One region of the Ruminiclostridium papyrosolvens DSM 2782 genome, then DNA from elsewhere that is predicted to be linked to it. Evidence: a T-box and tRNA genes for the amino acid it is inferred to sense, from the RefSeq annotation. Region 1 holds a T-box; the other holds one or more tRNA genes.
What was found. A T-box is a leader RNA that pairs with one kind of tRNA and senses whether it is charged. The one in region 1 lies ahead of ileS (isoleucine--tRNA ligase), so its partner is inferred to be a tRNA-Ile.
Positions count from the first base shown of each region.

Region 2: it encodes a tRNA-Ile, which carries the amino acid that the T-box ahead of ileS (isoleucine--tRNA ligase) is inferred to sense. The anticodon was not compared.

Region 1 covers NZ_CP119677.1:2,840,041-2,846,729, forward strand. Annotated here, with positions in the region: gene P0092_RS12615 (DUF5665 domain-containing protein) at 1-80, opposite strand, end outside; gene aroB (3-dehydroquinate synthase) at 254-1,333, opposite strand; gene ileS (isoleucine--tRNA ligase) at 1,363-4,152, opposite strand; T-box leader at 4,218-4,475, opposite strand; gene P0092_RS12630 (hypothetical protein) at 4,635-5,138, shown strand; gene pdxR (MocR-like pyridoxine biosynthesis transcription factor PdxR) at 5,126-6,547, opposite strand.
Region 2 covers NZ_CP119677.1:503,586-510,274, forward strand. Annotated here, with positions in the region: gene P0092_RS02265 (STAS domain-containing protein) at 1-38, shown strand, start outside; gene P0092_RS02270 (ATP-binding protein) at 127-513, shown strand; gene P0092_RS02275 (SigB/SigF/SigG family RNA polymerase sigma factor) at 516-1,265, shown strand; gene P0092_RS02280 (ATP-binding protein) at 1,335-1,769, shown strand; rRNA gene P0092_RS02285 (16S ribosomal RNA) at 2,232-3,753, shown strand; tRNA gene P0092_RS02290 (tRNA-Ile) at 3,947-4,023, shown strand; rRNA gene P0092_RS02295 (23S ribosomal RNA) at 4,540-6,689, shown strand, end outside.

The DNA of each region.
Region 1 (6,689 bases):
AATTTCATCTTCTCCATTTTAAGAGCCATATTATCAACTTTTTTGGACAGTTCACTAATTAAATGATTGTTATTGGCCATATTTTATAAGTACTCCCTCCACATGAAAGCAATTTAAACTTTTCAATATAATTATGGTTGTTCTGTTTAGCTTTATTTATTCGTAAGAAATTTTTCTAACTAAATACAAAAAAGCACACAAACCGGATTAACAAATGCTAAAACGGTTAATGTGCTTTTAATAAAATTTAATTTTACTTAGCCAAATCTGAAAGAACTTTTTTAATCAATCCGCTGTCCTCAATGGTGCATTGGAAAACTTCACCAATTCTACGTGGCAAAACAAATTTCAATTTACTGTCCTTTACCTTTTTATCATAAAAAATCTGGTTGAATACTCTCTCAGCATCCAGTCCCGGTAAAGAAACAGGAAGGCCAAGTTTTACAAGTATGGCTTTAACCTGATTAACAGTTTGCTCACCCAAAACATCCATGTAATGAGCCATTTTGAATGCGCCAACTATTCCGATAGACACACATTCTCCATGCAAAAGTCTGAAATTTTCAATTGTTTCAATTGCATGGCCAATTGTATGACCCAAATTAAGAATAGCCCTTAAATCATCCTCTTTTTCGTCCTGCTCAACAACATAACCCTTTATTGAACAGTTCTTTTTAGCAAGATACTGTAAAACATTCTCATCAAATTTAAATATCTTATCAGAGTTATAGTTAATATACTCACAGTATTCTTCATCCAAAATCAAACCGTGTTTGATTACTTCCGCAAGACCTGCAGAAATTTCTCTTTTAGGCAAAGTCTTAATAGTATTTACATTAATAAACACTGCTTTAGGCTGATAAAATGCACCCACAATGTTCTTATGCCCATTGAAATCAACTCCGGTTTTACCTCCAACACTGCTGTCTGCCTGTGCCAACAGTGATGTAGGTATCTGTACAAAGTTGATACCTCTCATATAGGTGGCAGCTGCAAAGCCGACAATATCACCGACTACCCCGCCTCCAAGAGCCAGCGCAATACTGCTTCTGTCCAGCTTGCACTCTACCATTTTATTATATATACCATAAACTGCCTCAAGTGTTTTATTATTCTCACCGGGCTTCAGAACGTACTTGTTAACCTCTATTCCGCTGTCTTGAAGCACTTTCATACACTCATCAGAATAGTAGTTATCAACATTCTCGTCGGTAACCAAAAGGGCTTTGTTACCCTGTCTGAATGACAGTACAACCTTCCCAAGTTCCTGAAAGTCTGTTGCAATGCAAATAGGATAACTTCTTTCATTTAGATTTATAGTATGTCTAATCATAATATGTCTCCCAAATCTGATATGCCTTATTAACCTACTACATCAGCACATCTCTTACAAAGTGTCGGGTGTTTTTCGTCCTCGCCTACAAACTCACTGAACATCCAGCATCTCTCACACTTATCTCCCGGTGCCTGTTCAACCGAAACTTTTATTTCCGGCATTTCCTCATCATTTTGGGCTGCAGAAGGAGCATCAGCAAGATTTTTAATTTCAACAGCTGAAACTATAAACACAGTAACAAGGTCGCTTTCTATGCTCTTAATAAACTCAAGATTTTCTCCGTCAGCATATAAAGTTACTTTAGCATTTAGAGAATGACCAATAGTTTTGTTAGCTCTTGCTATTTCCAGTGCCTTTGAAACATCTGACCTAAGCTCGAATATTTTTTCCCATTTTTCTGCCAACTGGGTATCTAAATACATTTCATTTACCTGTGGCCAGCTGTTCAACTGAATACTCTCGATATCGTCTTCTGCTCTGTGAGGCATATACTGCCAAATTTCCTCTGTAGTAAATGCAAGAACAGGAGTCAACATTCTTACCAAAGACTGAAGTATTTCATACATTACAGTCTGCGCTGCTCTTCTTTCCTTTGAATCAGGCTTCGAAGTGTAAAGTCTGTCCTTTATAATATCCAGATAGAAGTTACTCATGTCAACAACACAGAAATTGTGGATTGCATGGAACATCATATGGAATTCATAACCGCTGTATGCTTCATTAACCTTCTTAATCAGATTAGTCATCTTGTAAAGAGCCCATCTGTCAAGTTCACTCAATTCACTGTAATCAACACTGTCTGTATCAGGATTGAAGCCATTTATATTTCCAAGGATATATCTTGCTGTATTTCTTATCTTTCTATAAACTTCAGAAAGCTGCTTCAATAAATCCTTTGATATCTTAATATCAGTCGTGTAGTCTGATGAAGCAACCCAAAGTCTCAGTATATCCGCGCCGTACTCCTTGATAACATCAGCAGGATCAATACCGTTTCCAAGTGATTTTGACATCTTTCTCTTTTCTTCATCAATAACATACCCGTGAGTCAGAACCTTTTTGTAAGGTGCTCCTTTTCTTGTGGCAACAGAAGTCAAAAGTGATGATTGGAACCATCCTCTGTGTTGGTCGCTTCCTTCAAGGTACAGATCTGCCGGCCAGGATAATCCTTCTCTGTTTTCCAGAACAGCTACATGACTGGAGCCTGAATCAAACCAAACATCCATAATATCTGTTTCTTTTGAAAACTCATCATGTCCGCATCCACATTTCGTACCCTTTGGAAGGATTTCGGAAGCATCCATTGCATACCATGCATTTGATCCCTTTACTCTGAAAAGCTCAGCCACAGCCTTTATTGATTCATCAGTTATCAATTCCTTACCGCAGTCTTTACAGTAGAATATCGGAATAGGCACACCCCAGATACGCTGTCTGGAAATACACCAATCTCCCCTGTCTCTAACCATGTTAGTTATTCTTTCCTGACCCCATTCAGGTACCCATTTAACAGTTTTTATAGCTTCAAGAGCAGCGTCTCTGAAGCTGTCTATTGATGCAAACCATTGCTCGGTAGCACGGAATATAATCGGGTCTTTACATCTCCAACAATGTGGATATTGGTGAGTAATACTCTCTGAAGCTAAAAGTCTGCCGTCCTGAGTCAATTTCTCAATTATTGCTGGATTTGATTTCTTGTAGAACATACCTGCAAAAGGTCCCGCTTCTTTAGTCAGGAAGCCCTTGCTGTCAACCGGAACCAATACAGGAATCTTGTATTTCTGGCATACAAGGAAGTCTTCCGCACCATGTCCCGGAGCAGTATGAACACAACCGGTACCTGCTTCAAGAGTAACATGGTCTCCAAGAATAACCAGTGAATCCCTGTCCAGGAACGGATGCTTGCAAAGAATTCCTTCAAGCTCGCTGCCTTTGAATTTTGCAACAGTTTCATATTCTGTTATAGCAGCAGCCTTCATTGTATTTTCAACAAGCTCTGCAGCGAGAACATAGTACTCATCGTTTGCTTTTACAACAGAGTATTCAAATGACTCATTCAAACAAATTGCAAGGTTTGCAGGCAAAGTCCAAGTAGTTGTTGTCCATATAACAAAGTTAATCTTTTCCTTTGGTGCGACACCTTCAAAAATTCCCTTGTCATCTCTTACCTGAAACTTAACATATATTGATACGGTAGTATCGTCTGCGTATTCAATTTCAGCTTCAGCCAGAGCAGTTTCACACTCAGGACACCAGTATACAGGCTTTAAGCCTTTATATATATGCCCCTTCTTAGCCATTTCCCCAAAAACTTCTATCTGCTTTGCTTCAAACTCCGGTTTAAGAGTTACATACGGATGCTCCCAGTCAGCTCTTACACCCAGTCTTTTAAATGACTCTCTCTGTATATCCAGATACTTCATTGCAAAGCCTTCACATGCCTCTCTGAAAACAACAGGACCAACTTCATGCCTCTTTAGCCCCAATTCCTTGATGGCTCTCTGTTCAATCGGAAGTCCGTGTGTGTCCCAGCCCGGAACATATGGAGTATAGTATCCTGACATACTTTTATACTTAACAACGATATCCTTTAAAATCTTATTCAACGAGGTTCCAAGGTGAATACCTCCATTTGCATAAGGCGGTCCGTCATGAAGTATAAAGGAAGGCTTTCCTTCCGCTTTCTTCAATTGCTTATTATAAATATCCATGTCTTCCCATTTTTTCAGGAATTCCGGTTCCCTTTGAGGCAGGTTTGCCCTCATAGGAAAGTCAGTTTGTGGTAGATTTAAAGATTTTCCATAATCTTCTGCCATTTCTATTACCTCCGGTTAAATATAGTAAATTAATTATTCTAAAATATAACAAAGCCCCGTTCCATCAAAGGGACGAGGCTATTTTCGCGGTACCACCCAAATTATTTTGTAGCATGAAAAATAATAACATGACAATAATCACTTCGTTTTATAACGGCTCATCACCGGCACACCCTACTTCAGTATATGTTCCACACATATCATAGAATTTCAGGCTGCAACTCATGGATGATTTTCAAAAGCTTGAACCTGCGGAAATTTCACCTCTCTTCCGCTCTCTGTGAAGCCAACTGCTTTCTACTCTTTCCAATCATCATATTTAGAATATAATATTAAATTAATAATACATCAATTACCCAACCGCCGTCAAGGCTACTATTTTAATTTTTACCACTTATCTGCTCACTTATAATAAAAAATCACACAATCTACCCATTGGAATAAACTGTAATGTACTTTATTGAAAAGGAGCAAAGCACATAATGAATTTTGACTTCAATGAGCTTATTAATAATCTGAAAAAAAATAACTACAAGCTTATCGGTTCAGGTTCATGCCGCATTGTATATGACTTGGGAAATGGTTATGTAGTTAAGGTAGCCAAAGATGTCAGAGGCATTTTACAGAACGAAACCGAGCATTCTACTTATCAATCCTGCAAGTCAGACTTTTTTGCCGAAATTCTTGCTGCTTCTGAAAATCACAGATATCTTATAATGGTAAAAGCTAAAAGAATCACTGATATCAGAACCGTTTTAAGGTACTACAAAGTACAAAAAATGAACGACCTTATTAAAAGGCCCTTATTTGCAGAAGATATAGAAAGTAAAAAAATAGGCAGTGGTGACTTAAAGAGAGCGTCAAGCTGGGGAATCGTTAAGGATGTCCCCGTCTTAATTGATTATGGATTAAGTCAAAGTACCTATATTAAATACTATAGAAACAAGCTTTTCGGAAGATTCAGACGTCTTAATTATTCTTCCTGATATTTGCTTTGAAGGCACTTTTCTAAAATCGCCATGCCTTCACTGATTTGGTCAATTCCGGCAGATGCGAAACTAAGCCTTATATAATCATCACAGTTTTTGTGTATATTATCATAAAAAATACCTGATGGAATAAATACAAGACCATTTGCTTTGCACTTTTGATAAAATAGCTTTGCGCTAAGATAACGGGGCAACCTTACCCAGAAGTACAACCCTCCACCCGGCTTTTCATATTTTACCCCATACTTTTGCAATCTTTCCAATGCGGTAAGCATAACTTCAAACCTACCTCTGTAAATCTCCTTCATATACTGTAAATGTTCTTCCCACTTTTCGCTTCTGAAATATAAGTCTAAGGACCTTTGTATCAATCCTGATGAAGAAATATCACTAGTATGCTTTATTTTAGTAAAATCGCTTAGAAGCTTATTAGGTATAACCATGCACCCTACTCTTAGACCCGGCATTAGAATTTTAGAAAAACTTTTCAGGTAAATTACACATTCATTATCAATATCCAAAGCTTTAAGAGGCATAGGTTTTTCCTTTTCAAAATATAACTCTGACATAGAATCGTCTTCGACAATATACAGTTGGTTCTCTTTTGCCAGAAGCAGCAACTTTTTTAGCTTTTCTTCGCTGTAGCATACCGTAGTCGGATTCTGATATCTGGACATAACATATATCAGCTTAGGCTTGCAGATACGAATCTTTTTTTCGAGTTCTTCCATGTCCATCCCATCTTTATCCATGTTTACACTGATAATCCTTGCACCCCTTGATTTAAATGCTGCAACGGCACCATCATAAGTAGGGGTTTCCGTTACAACATAATCACCGGGGTTTAAAAGTACTTTTCCTATAATATCTATGCCCTGTTGTGCCCCTGAAACAATTTGGAGATAATTCTCATTTTCAACGAAAATCGAATACTCCCTGTTAAAATAATCAAGAATTGACTGTCTCAAAGGTCTGTAGCCGTTACTCTCGTCATACCCGAAAGCAAAGCCTTTGTCTCTTTCCAACACCTCATTTATACAAGCTTTAAATGATTCAATAGGAAAAATTGACGGGTGCGGAGTTGCACTTGCAAAGTTAATAACAGAGGTATCCTTGAACAATCCCAAATCACTGGAAAAATTTATATCTTCCTTTCCGGTTTTGGTATTGGACACAAAATATCCGCTACCTTTTTTGGCTGTTATATAGCTGTTGCTCTCAAGCTGTTTATATGCATTAACTACCGTACTGGTATTCACTCCCAATTGGGAAGCAAGGCTCCTTATTGCAGGAAGACGCTCTCCAGGTTTCATTTCCCCCTGTGAAATCTGTTCTTTGATACTGTTAAATAACTGTAAATATTTTGGTTGTTCCTCATTTAATAATTGTATCGATACAATTTTCATATAGCCTCTGCTTTCAAACTAACAGACACAAGCCCCATATACTCTATTTTGACTACGTGTCCGCCAGTTAATTATTTAATTTTTTTAAAATTCATATTGACAATTAATTTTTTCTGTGTAAAAATATACAAAATTTAGCCGT
Region 2 (6,689 bases), 2.3 Mb from region 1:
TCATTACCGGCTTGGACAAGTTGTTTAAAATAGAATAACTATATTGTTAGAGAATGGGGTACACATTAACCGTGTACCTTTTTTCTAGTTAAAAAATGTTAATACAGAGCAAAAAGGAGAACATATATGAATAATATAGAAAATGATAATGTTATAATCATTTTACCTGCTAAAAGCGAATATGTAAGTACGGCAAGATTAACTGCATCAAGTGTTTCAACCAGAGCAGGCTTTAATATTGATGAAGTTGAGGATATAAAAGTTGCTGTATCTGAAGTATGTAATATGATACTATCAAGAACACAAAACAAGATAAGTCAGTATAGAATATCCTTTGATATCAATACTGACAATATTAAAATAACATTTACGGCAGAAAACACTACACTAAACTGTTTTGAAGAATCCATAGAAAACGAATACGGACTATATATTATGAAAGCGCTTATGGATTCAGTAGAGTTGTGTAATGAAGAACATTCCATAGTAATGACAAAAAGGATTGGAGTATAGCTATGGAAAACAAAACTCAAAATATACTAAACTACGATGAAGCGCAATTGTTTTCTCTATACATAAGTACGGGAAATCAGGATTACAGAAATGAGATTGTCTCAAATTACCTTAGTCTTGCAGAGTACTTATCCAAAAAATTTTTAAACAGAGGGGTCGACTTTGACGATATATATCAGGTGGCTTGTCTTGCTTTAATAAAAGCTGTAGAAAGATTCAGTCCTGAAAAGGGAGTAAAGTTTATAAGTTTTGCAACTCCTACAATTCTAGGTGAAATAAAGAGATTTTTCAGAGATAAGAGTACAACAATAAAGATTCCCAGAAGAATATACGAATCCCGTCAGGGAGTAAACAAGGCAAGAGATGAGCTTACACAAAAGTTGAGCAGAGTGCCAAGGGCAGATGAAATAGCTGAATACATGGGAATATCTGTTGATACAGTGCTGGAAATATTAGAAGCCGGAAGTTCTTCCATAGTTAAATCCTTGGATCAGTCAATTAATCAGGAAAATGATTCTGAATTGGGTGATACTTTAGGGTACGATGAGAAAACATATGAAATGATAGATAATAAAGACTTTCTGGAAAAGGCTTTAACATCATTTAATGACATAGAAAAAGAATTTATAAAATACAGGTACATTCAGAACATGACCCAAAAACAGATAGCTGAAATACTTGGAGTTTCACAGATGTATATTTCAAGAATGGAAAAGAAAATACTCGATAAATTCAGAACTTATCTCAAGTAGGTACATCATTGTTTACACCTTAGAAATACGGGTATTATATAATATAACAAAATTTAGGCAGGTGTAATTGTGAAAGCTATTACTTATATTATTAGCAATCCTGTAGATGTATCCGATATCGTTAGTCTAATTCTTGATTACATCACGTTAGGACATTGTGTCTGTGAAGATGTAATGTTCGAAATAAAGGTTATACTTAATGAATTAATTGTAAATGCAGTACAGCATGGTAATAAGTGCAATGAGTATAAGCATACGTATGTAACCTTTAAGATAATTGACAATTTTTTATATGTGAGTGTAATGGATGAGGGCAGTGGTTTTAACCCTGCAAAAACAGCATTGATAAATAAAAATTTGGATTGTGTAAATAATTTGTATTGCGACCATGGAAGAGGTTTGGTTATAGTTAGACAACTATGTGACAAAATAAAGTTCAATAAATGCGGGAATAAAGTTTCAATTATAAAAAACCTTGACGTACAACAACCTAAAGATGTTTAAGAAAATGGAAGAATAAATTAGAACATAGGTATAAAAAACATATAAATTAAGATAATAGTCGAAAATGGTAGCTGCATGGTAAATGTATTTGTTGACAATAAAAGTGTAATTATGATATTCTAAATAAGCCGTTGCTACGGAGGAAGACATTTTTTATACAATAGATGTTAAGAGATTAATTAATTTGTAAAAAAAGTGTTGACAGTGAAGTAGAGGCGTGTTATTATAATTAAGCTGATTGCGACAAACAAACAGCAAAAACCTTACAAAGCAGTCGTAAGAAGGCTTTATGGACTTTGAAAAGTAAACAGTGATAAACATGTAAAGGAACTCGAAAAATTCCGAAATCGTAAAACGATTTCAAAATTGAGTAACTTGCGAACTTTACAACCTGGTTTTTGGAAACAAGAACTAGAAAATAAGTCAGCAAATTTTAATGAGCTAATTAAATTTTTCAAATACTAATTTGAGAGTTTGATCCTGGCTCAGGACGAACGCTGGCGGCGTGCCTAACACATGCAAGTCGAGCGGAGTTAATTGAAAGCTTGCTTTTGATTAACTTAGCGGCGGACGGGTGAGTAACGCGTGGGCAACCTGCCTGTTACAGGGGGATAACACAGGGAAACTTGTGCTAATACCGCATAACACAACGAGAAAGCATTTTCTTGTTGTCAAAGGAGCAATCCGGTAATAGATGGGCCCGCGTCCAATTAGCTAGTTGGTGATGTAACGGACCACCAAGGCGACGATTGGTAGCCGAACTGAGAGGTTGATCGGCCACATTGGGACTGAGACACGGCCCAGACTCCTACGGGAGGCAGCAGTGGGGAATATTGCACAATGGGGGAAACCCTGATGCAGCAACGCCGCGTGAAGGATGAAGGTTTTCGGATTGTAAACTTCTTTAGTCAGGGACGAAAAAATGACGGTACCTGAAGAATAAGCCACGGCTAACTACGTGCCAGCAGCCGCGGTAATACGTAGGTGGCAAGCGTTGTCCGGAATTACTGGGTGTAAAGGGCGTGTAGGCGGGAATGTAAGTCAAATGTGAAATCCCAGAGCTTAACTCTGGAGCTGCATCTGAAACTATGTTTCTTGAGTGCCGGAGAGGAAAGCGGAATTCCTAGTGTAGCGGTGAAATGCGTAGATATTAGGAGGAACACCAGTGGCGAAGGCGGCTTTCTGGACGGTAACTGACGCTGAGGCGCGAAAGCGTGGGGAGCAAACAGGATTAGATACCCTGGTAGTCCACGCTGTAAACGATGGATACTAGGTGTAGGAGGTATCGACCCCTTCTGTGCCGGAGTTAACACAATAAGTATCCCACCTGGGGAGTACGGCCGCAAGGTTGAAACTCAAAGGAATTGACGGGGGCCCGCACAAGCAGTGGAGTATGTGGTTTAATTCGAAGCAACGCGAAGAACCTTACCAAGGCTTGACATAATAGTGAATACGGTAGAGATATCGTAGTCCTTCGGGACACTATTACAGGTGGTGCATGGTTGTCGTCAGCTCGTGTCGTGAGATGTTGGGTTAAGTCCCGCAACGAGCGCAACCCCTGTTGCTAGTTGATAACATTAAGATGATCACTCTAGCGAGACTGCCGGTGATAAATCGGAGGAAGGTGGGGACGACGTCAAATCATCATGCCCCTTATGTCTTGGGCTACACACGTACTACAATGGCTATAACAGAGGGAAGCTAAGCTGCAAAGTGGAGCAAATCCCCAAAAATAGTCCCAGTTCAGATTGTGGGCTGCAACCCGCCCACATGAAGTCGGAATTGCTAGTAATGGCAGGTCAGCATACTGCCGTGAATACGTTCCCGGGCCTTGTACACACCGCCCGTCACACCATGAGAGTCTGCAACACCCGAAGTCGATAGTCTAACCGCAAGGAGGACGTCGCCGAAGGTGGGGCCGATGATTGGGGTGAAGTCGTAACAAGGTAGCCGTATCGGAAGGTGCGGCTGGATCACCTCCTTTCTAAGGAGACATGGTTCATGCAACTACGGTTGAGATGAATCAAATCTTTAGGTCGAAGATAAATGACAGAAAAGCTTGAGCGAAGCTCGCTTGACTGGTAATCATTATCTTAGAGTTTCTTTACAATCACTGTTTAGTTTTCAAAGCCCATGTAACTATTTAAAAATAGTAATATGGTACTTGTATTATTGATGGGCTCATAGCTCAGATGGTTAGAGCGCACGCCTGATAAGCGTGAGGTCGATGGTTCGATTCCATTTGAGCCCACCATGGCTTTTAAAAAAGCCGAAAATATCAGTTGACATAATAATGAAAACTGGTATAATAGAAACTCCGCGGTCAGTGTTGAAACACAAACAACTGCGAGGTTTGTACCTTGAGAACTGAATAATGTTATTCAAAGAATGCGTTTCAAACAAGAGTTTGAAATACGTTTTAAGAAGATGAGAAGACAAGAGATATATATTAAATATGTATTTTCTGAAAAAGTAATAAGGGTAACATGTGAAGAAGGAGAAATCCTTTGAAACACGTAAAGCAGTTTACGTTGGAAACATGCAACTCTTAGGAAATTAACTCATTGATAGGTTAAGACAATCACTTTAAATCAATTACAATGTAATTGACATTGAGAATCTGATCAATCGAAGATATTCGATATATAAAAACTATAGATGCGAGTAATACAAGAAAGATGAGTGCCGAGGAGCGGAGCATACATAGGTATGTGAGCACCGCAGGACACGAAATCTGACGAAGTAGGACGACGCATGTAGAGTTTTTAGAGGTCAAGCTACTAAGAGCATAGGGTGAATGCCTAGGCACCAGAAGGCGATGAAGGACGTGACAAGCTGCGAAAAGCTACGGAGAGGCGCAAATAGCCATTGACCCGTGGATATCCGAATGGGGAAACCCGGCCGAGTTAAACACTCGGTCATCGTAACATGAATACATAGTGTTACGAAGGCAGACGTTGGGAACTGAAACATCTAAGTACCAACAGGAGTAGAAATCAAAAGAGATTCCGTAAGTAGTGGCGAGCGAAAGCGGAAGAGCCCAAACCAAAAGATAGCAATATCTTTCGGGGTTGTGGACTAGCATAATGATCCTTAAGACATAGCAGAATGAGCAGCTGGAAAGCTGAGACCATAGAGGGTAAAAGTCCCGTAAGCGAAATGTTAAGAGGCAGGCTAGAATCCAGAGTACCACGAGGCACGTGAAACCTCGTGGGAAGCAGGGTGGACCACCATCCAAGGCTAAATACTAACTGGTGACCGATAGTGAAGCAGTACCGTGAGGGAAAGGTGAAAAGAACCCCGGGAGGGGAGTGAAAGAGAACCTGAAACCCTATGTTTACAAGCAGTTGAAGAGCGTTAAGGCTCGACAGCGTACTTTTTGTAGAACGGTCCGGCGAGTTATTGTATGCAGCAAGGTTAAGTACTAAAGGTACGGAGCCGAAGGGAAACCGAGTGTTAAGAGCGCGTTAAGTTGCATGCTATAGACCCGAAACCGGGTGACCTACCCATGGACAGGTTGAAGCGGGAGTAAAATCTCGTGGAGGACCGAACCACATGACCGTTGAAAAGGTCTGGGATGAGCTGTGGGTGGCGGAGAAATTCCAATCGAACTCGGAGATAGCTGGTTCTCCCCGAAATAGCTTTAGGGCTAGCCTCAAGGGAAAATCATACGGAGGTAGAGCACTGAATGGGCTAGGGGCCTTACCGGGTTACCGAACCCTATCAAACTCCGAATGCCGTAATGATGTTACTTGGGAGTCAGACTATGAGAGATAAGTCCCATGGTCAAAAGGGAAACAGCCCAGACCATCAGCTAAGGTCCCAAAATCACAGTTAAGTGGAAAAGGATGTGGGCTTGCTAAGACAACTAGGATGTTGGCTTAGAAGCAGCCACTCATTCAAAGAGTGCGTAATAGCTCACTAGTCGAGTGAGCCTGCGCCGAAAATTACCGGGGCTAAACTGTGTACCGAAGCTATGGATCAGCGTGCATCCAATAGTATCGCCTAGCAAGTAAAATAGAGCTAGGTAATTTCACCAAATGTATCATATGAAAAATGATTCAAAACATTTGGTCAAATTATCTCATAGCTAAACTGTGTACTAGGAGATAGTATTGGATGCACGAGGGTGGTAGGGGAGCTTACTGTTGTAGGTTGAAGCAAGATCGAAAGGACTTGTGGACGAAGCAGTAGTGAGAATGCCGGAATAAGTAGCGAGAGTAAAGTGAGAATCTTTACCGTCGAAAACCTAAGGTTTCCTGGGGAAGGTTCGTCCGCCCAGGGTAAGTCTGGACCTAAGCTGAGGCCGAAAGGCGTAAGTGATGGACAACAGGTTGAAATTCCTGTACTACCGTTAATCGTTATGAGAGAGGTGGGGACGCAGGAGGATAAGTCAAGCGATCAGCTGGAAAAGATCGTGCAAGCGAGGTAGATAGTCCGGTAGGCAAATCCGCCGGATGTTTCGAAGACGTGATGCGGAGGGAAAACAAGTACCGAAGTGACAGATTCCACACTGACGAGAAAAACCACTATCCAGATTAAAGGTACCAGTACCGCAAACCGACACAGGTAGGTGAGGAGAGAATCCTAAGACGAGCGGGAGAAGCGTTGTTAAGGAACTCGGCAAATTGACCCCGTAAGTTAGCGAAAAGGGGTGCCTCAAGCAATTGAGGCCGCAGAGAATAGGCCCAAGCAACTGTTTATCAAAAACACAGGTCTCTGCTAAATCGAAAGATGAAGTATAGGGGCTGACGCCTGCCCGGTGCTGGAAGGTTACGGGAATTGCTTAGGGGAAACCTGAAGGCATGAACTTAAGCCCCAGTAAACGGCGGCCGTAACTATAACGGTCCTAAGGTAGCGAAATTCCTTGTCAGGTAAGTTCTGACCCGCACGAATGGCGTAATGACTTGGGCACTGTCT